Regions from separate parts of the Streptomyces sp. NPDC051940 genome, predicted to be linked through region 3. Evidence: riboswitches for the same ligand, from Rfam matches in the RefSeq annotation. Region 3 holds a riboswitch; each other region holds the start of a gene.

Region 1 (3,267 bases), on a different contig from region 3:
TGCTGGAGGTCGACGTTCTCCTTGATCTTGTGCATCGGGACATGGCCCGGGCCCTCGATCATCGTCTGGACGTCGTGGGACTTGGCGATCCGGTTGAGCTCGCCCAGCGTGCGCAGCTCCGCGAACTGCGCCTCGTCGTTGGCGTCCGCGATGGAGCCGGGGCGCAGGCCGTCGCCGAGGGAGTACGTCACGTCGTACGCGGCGAGGATCTCGCACAGCTCCTCGAAGTTCTCGTACAGGAAGCTCTCCTTGTGGTGCGCCAGGCACCACGCCGCCATGATCGAGCCGCCGCGCGAGACGATGCCCGTCTTGCGGCGGGCGGTGAGCGGGACGTAGCGCAGCAGGACGCCCGCGTGGACGGTCATGTAGTCGACGCCCTGCTCGGCCTGCTCGATGACGGTGTCCTTGTAGATCTCCCAGGTCAGCTCCTCGGCCTTGCCGTCGACCTTTTCGAGGGCCTGGTACAGCGGCACCGTGCCGATCGGGACGGGTGAGTTGCGCAGCACCCACTCGCGCGTGGTGTGGATGTTGCGGCCGGTGGAGAGGTCCATGACCGTGTCGGCGCCCCAGCGGGTGGCCCAGGTCATCTTCTCGACCTCCTCCTCGATGGAGGAGGTGACGGCGGAGTTGCCGATGTTGGCGTTCACCTTCACCAGGAAGTTCTTGCCGATGATCATCGGCTCGATCTCCGGGTGGTTGACGTTCGCGGGCAGGACGGCGCGGCCGGCGGCGATCTCGTCGCGTACGAACTCGGGGGTCACGCCCTCGCGTATCGCCACGTACTCCATCTCGGCGGTGGTCTCACCCCGCTTCGCGTACGCGAGCTGGCTGACCGCCCGCCCGTCCCGCCCCCGGCGCGGAAGCCGCGGCCGGCCCGGGAAGACGGCGTCGAGGTTGCGCAGGTTGCCGCCGCGCGGCGAGGTGTGCTTGATGCCGTCGTCCTCGGGGCGGACGGGGCGGCCCGGGTACTCCTCGGTGTCGTCGCGGCCGATGATCCAGTTCTCGCGCAGCGGCGCGAGGCCCCGGCGGACGTCGGTGGTGACGTCCGGGTCGGTGTACGGGCCGGAGGTGTCGTACAGCGTGACGGCCCGCCCGTTGGTGAGGTGCACCCGGCGGACGGGGACGTTCAGGTCCGGCCGCGATCCGGTCAGATAGCCCTTGTGCCAGCCGGTCTTCGTCCCGCCCCGGCCGTTTTCAGGCGTGCGTGCATCCTGCAAGGTCATGAGACCCACTCCCTACGCCGGCATTACCCGGTAACAGGTTCGGCGGTCGGCGCAGCGGTCGCGGATCAGCGATCCGTCGTCAGCGCCCTCTCAGCCCGGTGCTCCGAGCTCCCGCGGTGTGCGAATTGTGCTTGTACGGTAGCGGCCCGCCCGGCGGCGGGGGAAGAGGACCCCGTCGGGTCACCGCACCGGCGTTGATCACTCCTTCGTGGGGCATGCACCCGTTTCGCCCGGCTAGTCTGGGCGTACGGCCGAGAATCCCGTACATGGGAGGAACCATGACCGCCGATCCGCTCCACACCCACGATGGCGACTCCGCGTTGCCGGCCTGGGCGATCCCGCCCCGGGGCGGCTTCACCGCCGCGGACCTCGACCGCATCCCCGACCTCCCGCCGCACACGGAACTGATCGACGGGAGCCTGGTGTTCGTGAGCCCTCAGCGCAGCTTTCACATGCTTGCGATGTCCATGCTTGAGACGGCCCTGCGCACCCTCGCCCCTGACCACCTCCGGGTGCGCCGCGAGATGAGCGTCGTGCTCAACAACCGCAACCGGCCCGAGCCCGACATCACCCTCGTCCGGGCCTCAGCGGTCAGCGACGAGGCCGACGAGACCGGGTACGACCGCGCCGACGTGGTGCTCGCCGTCGAGGTCGTCTCGCCCGAGTCGGAGGAGCGCGACCGCAAGCGCAAGCCGCAGCTCTACGCGGAGGCGGGCATCCCACACTTCTGGCGGGTGGAGAAGGGCCACGGCCGGCGGCCCGTGGTGTACGTGTACGAGCTCGATCCGGCCGTCGGGGTCTATGTCACGAACTCCATCCAGCACGACCGGCTGAAGCTGACCGTCCCCTTCGACATCGACATCGACCTGACCGCCGTCGACCGGCTCTGACCGGGCGGGTGGTCAGCGCACCGGGCGGGTGCCGAAGACGTAGACCCGGTCGCCCTTTCTCATCAGGTGCCACAGGGCCTTCGACTCCGCGAAGCGGAGGTTCACGCAGCCGTGTGAGCCCGGCTCGCGGTAGACGCTGGCGTACGTGCCGTGCAGCGCCTGGCCGCCGTCGAAGAACTGGCTGTACGGCATGGGGGCGTCGTAGAGCGTGGACCAGTGGTCCTTGTTGCGCCAGTAGACGCGGTGCATGCCGGTGCGGGTGTCGTAGCCGGGGCGGCCGGTGCGGACGGGGACCGGGGCGAAGAGCAGCTTGGCGCCGCTCTGCATCCACAGCAGCTGCCGGTCCAGGTCGACGCAGACGACCCGGCCGACGCCGGTCGGGCAGCGGCCCGCCTTGTTCGGGTTCTTGCGCACCTTGGCCAGCAGCAGTTCGCCGTGTGTGACGGCGCCCGCGTAGCCGACGGCCGGCCAGATGTCCCGCTTGCGCTGGTACGCCTGGATCGCCGCGCAGTCCGCCGCCGACTGCCTGCCGTCCGCCTTCAACCCCAGATAGCGCTCGACCTGCCGCTGGTACGGGCCGGCCTTGCGGGTGCAGAACGGGTACTGCTTGCCGCCCTCACCCGGCGGGGACGACTCGACGTCCGGCAGCACGGGCAGCGGCTCGGGTTCGAGCTGGTTGCTCTCCAGCGCGGCCCGCCCGCGGGGGATCTCGGGGGCGATGGTGCCCTGATCGGGGGTGCTCGCGTACGGCAGGAGCTGCTGGTAGTCGGCGAGGCCGAAGTGCTCGCCCCCCTCCGGCCGCTCGTCGGCCACCGCGGGGACCGCGCCCGCCAGCAGGAGCAGTACGGCGGTCAGGGCTGCTGCCAGCGGGCGCACGGGGGCGCTGGGTGCTCTGCGCAAGGGGTCACTCCCGGAACTCGTACCTCGTACCTCGTATCTCGTACCGAGAGCTGTTGTATGTGTTATTTGAACGGAAACATATGATTCGCCCGGGTCGGGGCGTGTCGGTTCGCCCAGTAGGATTTCTCAGCATGGCGGCCACTGGAACTGAGCAGCAGGGGACGAAGGCGTTCTACGTCTCGACCCCCATCTACTACGTCAACGACGCTCCCCACCTGGGCCACGCCTATACGACCGTCGCAGGCGACGTCCTC
Region 2 (3,267 bases), on a different contig from region 3:
GCACTACTTCGCGCGGTACACCAGCGATCCCGCCGACTGGACCGATATCCCGGCCGGCGCGCGGGAGGGGCTGCGCGACGCGCTGATGCCCGAGCTGATGAGCGTCGTGCGGCATCTGTCGTGTGACGACGACACGACGCGCAAGACGCTGTGGCGGCTGTTCGACGGGACGCTCGTCGAGTCCGTGCTGATGCGGTATCCCGACCGGGTCACCATGTGCATCAGCTCGCAGGCCGGGTGCGGGATGAACTGCCCCTTCTGCGCGACCGGGCAGGCGGGGCTCACCCGGAACCTGTCGACCGCGGAGATCGTGCACCAGATCGTCGAGGGCATGCGCGCCCTGCGCGACGGCGAGGTGCCCGGCGGGCCGGCGCGGCTGTCGAACATCGTGTTCATGGGCATGGGCGAGCCCCTCGCCAACTACAACCGCGTGCTCGGCGCCATCCGCCGCCTCACCGACCCCGAGCCGGACGGGCTCGGGCTCTCGCAGCGCGGCATCACCGTGTCGACCGTCGGCCTCGTGCCCGCCATCAACCGGCTCGCCGACGAGGGCCTCAAGTGCCGCCTCGCCGTGTCGCTGCACGCACCCGACGACGAGCTCCGCGACGAGCTGGTGCCCGTGAACACCCGGTGGAAGGTCCGCGAGGTGCTCGACGCCGCGTGGGGCTACGCCGAGCAGTCCGGGCGTCGCGTGTCCATCGAGTACGCCCTGATCCGGGACATCAACGACCAGGCATGGCGGGCGGACCTGCTGGGCCGCCTCCTCAAGGGCAACCGCGTCCACGTGAACCTGATCCCGCTGAACCCGACGCCCGGGTCGAAGTGGACGGCCTCGCGGCCGGAGGACGAGCGCGCGTTCGTCGCGGCCCTGGAGGCCCACGGTGTTCCCGTCACGGTCCGCGACACCCGCGGTCAGGAGATCGAGGGCGCCTGCGGGCAGCTCGCCGCAGCGGAGAAGTAGGCCGGGGGACAGGCCGGAGAACGGGCCGCGAAGCAGGCCCGGGTCCGGCCGGACTCCGCCGCCCCTGCACGCTGCTATCGTTCATTCGTACAAACCGACAGGGGAGCGCTCGCAGCGCTGAGAGTGCGGCACCGTCCACCACGGGCACAGGCCGCAGACCCTCGAACCTCGCCCAGGTAATTCTGGGTAGGAAGTTCGGCCGACTCTCGCTTCGTGCTGCCATGCCCTGCCCGTTCAGGAAAGCAGCCCGATGAAGCCGATGAATGGCAGGATCCGCCCGCGGCGCGCCGCCGCGACCGCCCTGGCCGTGGCGCTGGGCGCCACCGCCCTCGCCGCCTGCGGCGACGACTCCGGCGGGGACGCGGGCGGCGGCTCGCCGAAGACCGTCACGCTCGTCACCCACGACTCCTTCGCGGCCTCCGCAAGCGTGCTGAAGGAGTTCGAGCAGCAGACCGGACTCAAGGTCAAGGTACTCAAGGGCAAGGACGCCGGCTCCGCCGTCAACCAGGCGATCCTGTCCAAGGACAACCCGCAGGGTGACGTCTTCTTCGGCATCGACAACACCCTGCTCTCCCGCGGCCTCGACAACGGGATCTTCACGTCGTACAAGGCGAAGGACCTGGGGTCCGTCCCGAAGGACCTGCAGCTCGACAGCGGCGAGCACCGGGTCACGCCGATCGACTACGGCAGCATCTGCGTCAACTACGACCGCAAGTACTTCGCCGACAAGAAGCTCGAGCCGCCCAAGACCTTCGCCGACCTGGTGAAGCCCGAGTACAAGAACCTCCTGGTCACCGAGAACGCCGCCACCTCCTCCCCGGGCCTCGGCTTCGTCCTCGGCACCATCGCCGAGTACGGCGACGACGGCTGGGAGGGCTACTGGAAGCAGCTCAAGGACAACGGCGTCGAGGTCGTCGACGGCTGGGAGCAGGCGTACTTCGAGCGCTTCTCGGGCGCCGGCAAGGGCGACAAGCCGCTGGTCGTCTCGTACGCCTCCAGCCCGCCGGCCGGGGTGCTCGACGTGAAGCCGGCCCCGAAGCAGGCGCCCACCGGCGTGTCGACGGGCACCTGCTTCCGGCAGATCGAGTTCGCGGGTCTGCTGAAGGGGGCGAAGAACGAGGACGGCGGGAAGAAGCTGATCGACTTCATGCTCGGCAAGACCTTCCAGGAGGACATGCCGCTGAACATGTTCGTCTACCCCGTACGGGAGGACGCGCGGCTGCCCGAGCTCTTCACCAAGTACGGCACCACGGTCGACCCGCTCGGACTGGAACCGGCGAAGATCGACGAGAACCGGGAGCAGTGGATCAAGACGTGGACGTCGCTCGTCGTGAGGTGACGCGGCCCGCGGTGCTACGGCACGCGCGCGGGAGCGCGGTACGGCTCGGCCTGATCGCCGTGCCGGCCGCGTTCTTCGCGCTGTTCTTCGTCTATCCGGTGGCCGCCATCGTGGGGCGCGGGCTGCGCGAGGGCGGGGAGTGGCAGTTCGGGCGGTTCGCGGAGGTCCTCGGGGATCCCGGGATCCGGGAGGTGCTGTGGTTCACCGTCTGGCAGGCCGCCGCGTCCACCGTCCTCACGCTGCTGATCGCGCTGCCCGGCGCGTACGTCTTCGCCCGCTTCGACTTCCCGGGCAAGGAGTTCCTGCGGGCCGTGGTGACCGTCCCGTTCGTCCTGCCGACCGTCGTGGTGGGCTCCGCCTTCCTGGCCCTGCTCGGACGCGGCGGGCTGCTGGACGACACGTGGGGCGTACGCCTGGACACCACGGTGTGGGCGATCCTGCTCGCGCACGTCTTCTTCAACTACGCCGTGGTCGTACGGACCGTCGGCGGCCTGTGGTCGCAGCTCGACCCGCGCCAGGAGGAGGCCGCACGGGTGCTGGGCGCCGGCCGTCTCGCGGCGTGGCGGCGGGTGACGCTGCCCGCCCTCGGGCCGTCGGTGGCGGCCGCCGCGCTGATGGTCTTCCTCTTCACCTTCACCTCCTTCGGCGTGATCCAGATCCTCGGCGGGCCGTACTACGCCACGCTGGAGGTCGAGATCTACCGGCAGACCGCCGACTTCCTCGACCTGCCGACGGCCGCCGTGCTGACGCTCGTCCAGTTCGCCGCCGTGGCGGGGATCCTCGCGGTGCACGCGTGGACCGTGCGGCGGCGCGAGACGGCGCTGAAGCTCGTCGCGCCGGCCGGCACCGCCCGCCGCCCGCGCGGGGCGGGGGAGTGGACGCTGCTGGGAGCGGTGCTCGCGGTCGTGGCGGTGCTGATAGTGCTGCCCCTCGCCGTGCTCGTCGAGCGCTCCTTCTCCACCCCCGG
Region 3 (3,267 bases):
CAGGGGACGGTCCGCCGCCTCGACCACCGTGACCGAGCAGCCGGCCTCCCGGGCGGCCGTGGCGAACTCCGCGCCGATCCAGCCCGCACCGACCACGACGATCTCGTGCCGCGCGGCGAGCACCGGCTTGAGCCGCTCCGCGTCGTCCAGTGTCCGCAGCAGATGGACGCCGGGTACGCCCTCGCTGCCGGGCAGCGCGACGGGCTCGGCGCCGGTGGCGATGACGAGGGCGTCGTACGGCACCTCTCCCGCCTCCGTACGCACCGTCCGCCGGTCCGCGTCGAGGGCGAGCACGTCCTCGCCGAGACGGAGCTCGATCCCGAGCCCCTCGAAGTCCACGTCGAACGCGGAGTCCTCCGCCTTGCCGAGCAGCACCGCCTTCGACAGCGGCGGACGGTCGTACGGCTGGTGGGGTTCCGCGCCGATCAGCACGACGCTGCCCGCCCAGCCCTGTTCCCGCAGGGCGACCGCCGTCTGCACGCCGGCCATACCGGCTCCCACGATCACGGCCCGCCGGCCGCTGGTCCGCTCACTCACATGGTCACCATAGGTCAGCCCACCCCCGTGACGACCGCTTCCGCCCGCGCGATGAGTTTTCCCGCGGTCCCTGGTCTACCCCCGCGAGCACCCCGACACGGGGGCAACACCGGGGCCCGCGACGGGCCATGACCGAGGAGCACACCATGACGTACGACTACACCCTGACCCGAATCCTGACCGCCCCCGCCGAGCGGGTCTGGCAGGCATGGACCACGCCGGGCGACTACGAGCAGTGGGCGAACGCGGCCCCCGGTTCGGTCTCCCTCGACGTCCGTCCCGGCGGCAAGTGGCAGGCCACGATGGTCACGCCCGGCGGGTACTTCGCGCTCGGCGGCTCGTACATCGAGGTCGTCGAGCACGAGAAGCTGACCCTCTCGATGGACATCCCGGGTGCCGAGCCGACGGTCATGGGTCTGGCCCTCCGTCCGGTGGACGGCGGGTGCGAGATCGTGCTCAGCCAGGCGTGTGCGTCCGCCGAGGAGCGGGACATGGCGAAGGAGGGCAGCGGCATCCTGCTGGACGGCCTGACGGCGTTCCTGGCCCGTTGAGCGCCTCCGCCGGGACGTCCCCGCACCACCAGGCCCCCTGCCGCCCCTCCCCGCGGCAGGGGTCCACGCCTGCCCGGCCCCGCCGATGCGGCATTCAAGTGGCCGGGCGTTGCCGCTAGGCTGGCGGGCGTAGACCACTCGCGGGAGCCCGGACGGACCGGGCTGAGAGGGGGGCTGGCCGGCCCCCGACCGTACGAACCTGATCCGGGTCATGCCGGCGAAGGGAGGGGCTGTTCCGCCATGCGGCCAGTCGCTACGCACACACACAGCACCGTCCACGACGTCCTCGTCGTCGGGGGCGGCATCATCGGCCTCGTCACGGCCTGGCGCACCGCGCAGCGCGGGCTGGCGGTGGCCGTCGCCGACCCGGCGCCCGGCGGCGGCGCCGCGCAGGTGGCGGCGGGCATGCTCGCGCCCGTCACCGAGGCGCACTACGGCGAGCAGGAGCTGCTCGCCCTCAATCTGAGCTCCGCCCGCCGCTACGCGGACTTCGCGGCGGAGCTCGAGGAGGCGGCCGGAGCGGACATCGCGTACCGCACCTGCGGCACGCTCGCCGTCGCGCTGGACGCCGACGACCGCGCGCAGCTGCGGGAACTGCACGCCTTCCAGGAGCAGCTGGGCCTGTCGTCGCAGTGGCTGGCGGGCCGCGAGTGCCGCCGGCTGGAGCCGATGCTCGCGCCCGGTGTCCGCGGCGGGCTGCGGGTGGACGGCGACCACCAGACGGACCCCCGGCTGCTGGCGCGGGCGCTGGTGACCGCCTGCGAGCGCGCGGGCGTGGCCTTCCACCGCGCGCGGGCTCGGGAGCTGACGGTGAGCGGCGGACGGGCCGCGGGGGTCGTGCTGGAGGACGGCAGCGCGGTCGCCGCCGGGCAGACGGTGCTGGCCGCCGGCAGCCTCAGCGGCCGGCTGGCCGGCGTACCGGAGGAGCTGCTGCCCCCGGTACGGCCGGTGAAGGGGCAGGTGGTGCGGCTGCGGATCCCCGCCGCGTACGCGCCGTTCCTCTCCCGCACGATACGGGCGGTGGTGCGCGGCTCCGACGTGTACCTGGTGCCACGCGCGAGCGGCGAGCTGGTGATCGGCGCGACCAGCGAGGAGACGGGCTGGGACACCACGGTCACCGCGGGCGGCGTGTACGAGCTGCTGCGCGACGCCCACGAGCTGATCCCGGGCCTGACCGAGCTGCCGCTGGTGGAGACGGGCGCCGGGCTGCGTCCCGTCTCCCCCGACAACGCGCCGCTGCTCGGCGCGACCGCCCTCGACGGCCTGCACCTGGCGACCGGTCACGGCCGTAACGGCGTCCTTCTCACGCCGGTGACGGGCGACGCCATGGCCGAGGTGCTGACGACGGGCGAACTGCCGCCCGAGGCGCGTCCCTTCTCCGCCGGCCGGTTCGCCGGACGGACCTCCGCGAAGGAGCCGGCGAACGCATGAGCACGATCCGTGTGAACGGGGAGCCGCGCGAGCTCCCGGACGGCCTCACCCTCGACGCCCTCGTGGCCACCCTCACCACCGCCCCGACGGGCGTCGCCGCCGCGGTCAACGAGACGGTCGTCCCCCGCGGCCGCTGGGCCGCCACCCCTCTCGGGGACGGCGACCGGGTCGAGGTGCTGACCGCCGTGCAGGGAGGGTGACCGTGATGACGGACGATCCGCTGGTCATCGCCGGTACGGCCTTCTCCTCCCGGCTGATCATGGGCACGGGCGGCGCGCCCAGCCTCGACATCCTGGAGCGGGCGCTGCTCGCCTCCGGCACCGGGCTGACGACGGTCGCCATGCGCCGCCTCGATCCGGGCGTACAGGGCTCCGTGCTGTCCGTTCTGGCGAAGCACGGGATCAGGGTGCTGCCGAACACCGCGGGCTGCCACACGGCCGGCGAGGCGGTGCTCACGGCACGGCTGGCCCGCGAGGCCCTGGGCACGGACTGGGTGAAGCTGGAGGTGATCGCCGACGAGCGGACCCTGCTGCCCGATCCGGTGGAGCTGCTGGACGCGGCCGAGACGCTGGTCGACGACGGTTTCACCGTCCTGCCGTACACGAACGACGATCCCGTCCTGGCGCGGCGGCTGGAGGACGCCGGCTGCGCGGCGGTGATGCCGCTGGGCTCCCCCATCGGGTCGGGGCTCGGCATCCGCAACCCGCACAACTTCGAGCTGATCGTCGAGGCGGCCGGCGTACCGGTG

Evidence for each region. Region 3 has a riboswitch for thiamine pyrophosphate ahead of thiO (glycine oxidase ThiO). Riboswitches for the same ligand answer to the same signal wherever they lie in the genome.
Region 1: another riboswitch for thiamine pyrophosphate. It lies ahead of thiC (phosphomethylpyrimidine synthase ThiC); the one in region 3 lies ahead of thiO (glycine oxidase ThiO).
Region 2: another riboswitch for thiamine pyrophosphate. It lies ahead of AB0M28_RS34535 (thiamine ABC transporter substrate-binding protein); the one in region 3 lies ahead of thiO (glycine oxidase ThiO).

The regions. Positions count from the first base shown of each region.
Region 1 covers NZ_JBFAXR010000001.1:233,684-236,950, forward strand. Annotated here, with positions in the region: gene thiC (phosphomethylpyrimidine synthase ThiC) at 1-1,223, opposite strand, end outside; TPP riboswitch at 1,215-1,348, opposite strand; gene AB0M28_RS01125 (Uma2 family endonuclease) at 1,490-2,113, shown strand; gene AB0M28_RS01130 (L,D-transpeptidase) at 2,126-3,013, opposite strand; gene metG (methionine--tRNA ligase) at 3,145-3,267, shown strand, end outside.
Region 2 covers NZ_JBFAXR010000142.1:2,406-5,672, reverse strand. Annotated here, with positions in the region: gene rlmN (23S rRNA (adenine(2503)-C(2))-methyltransferase RlmN) at 1-961, shown strand, start outside; TPP riboswitch at 1,051-1,172, shown strand; gene AB0M28_RS34535 (thiamine ABC transporter substrate-binding protein) at 1,221-2,300, shown strand; gene AB0M28_RS34530 (iron ABC transporter permease) at 2,312-3,267, shown strand, end outside.
Region 3 covers NZ_JBFAXR010000062.1:15,640-18,906, forward strand. Annotated here, with positions in the region: gene AB0M28_RS23265 (FAD-dependent oxidoreductase) at 1-489, opposite strand, end outside; gene AB0M28_RS23270 (SRPBCC domain-containing protein) at 666-1,088, shown strand; TPP riboswitch at 1,219-1,331, shown strand; gene thiO (glycine oxidase ThiO) at 1,329-2,519, shown strand; gene thiS (sulfur carrier protein ThiS) at 2,516-2,719, shown strand; gene AB0M28_RS23285 (thiazole synthase) at 2,725-3,267, shown strand, end outside.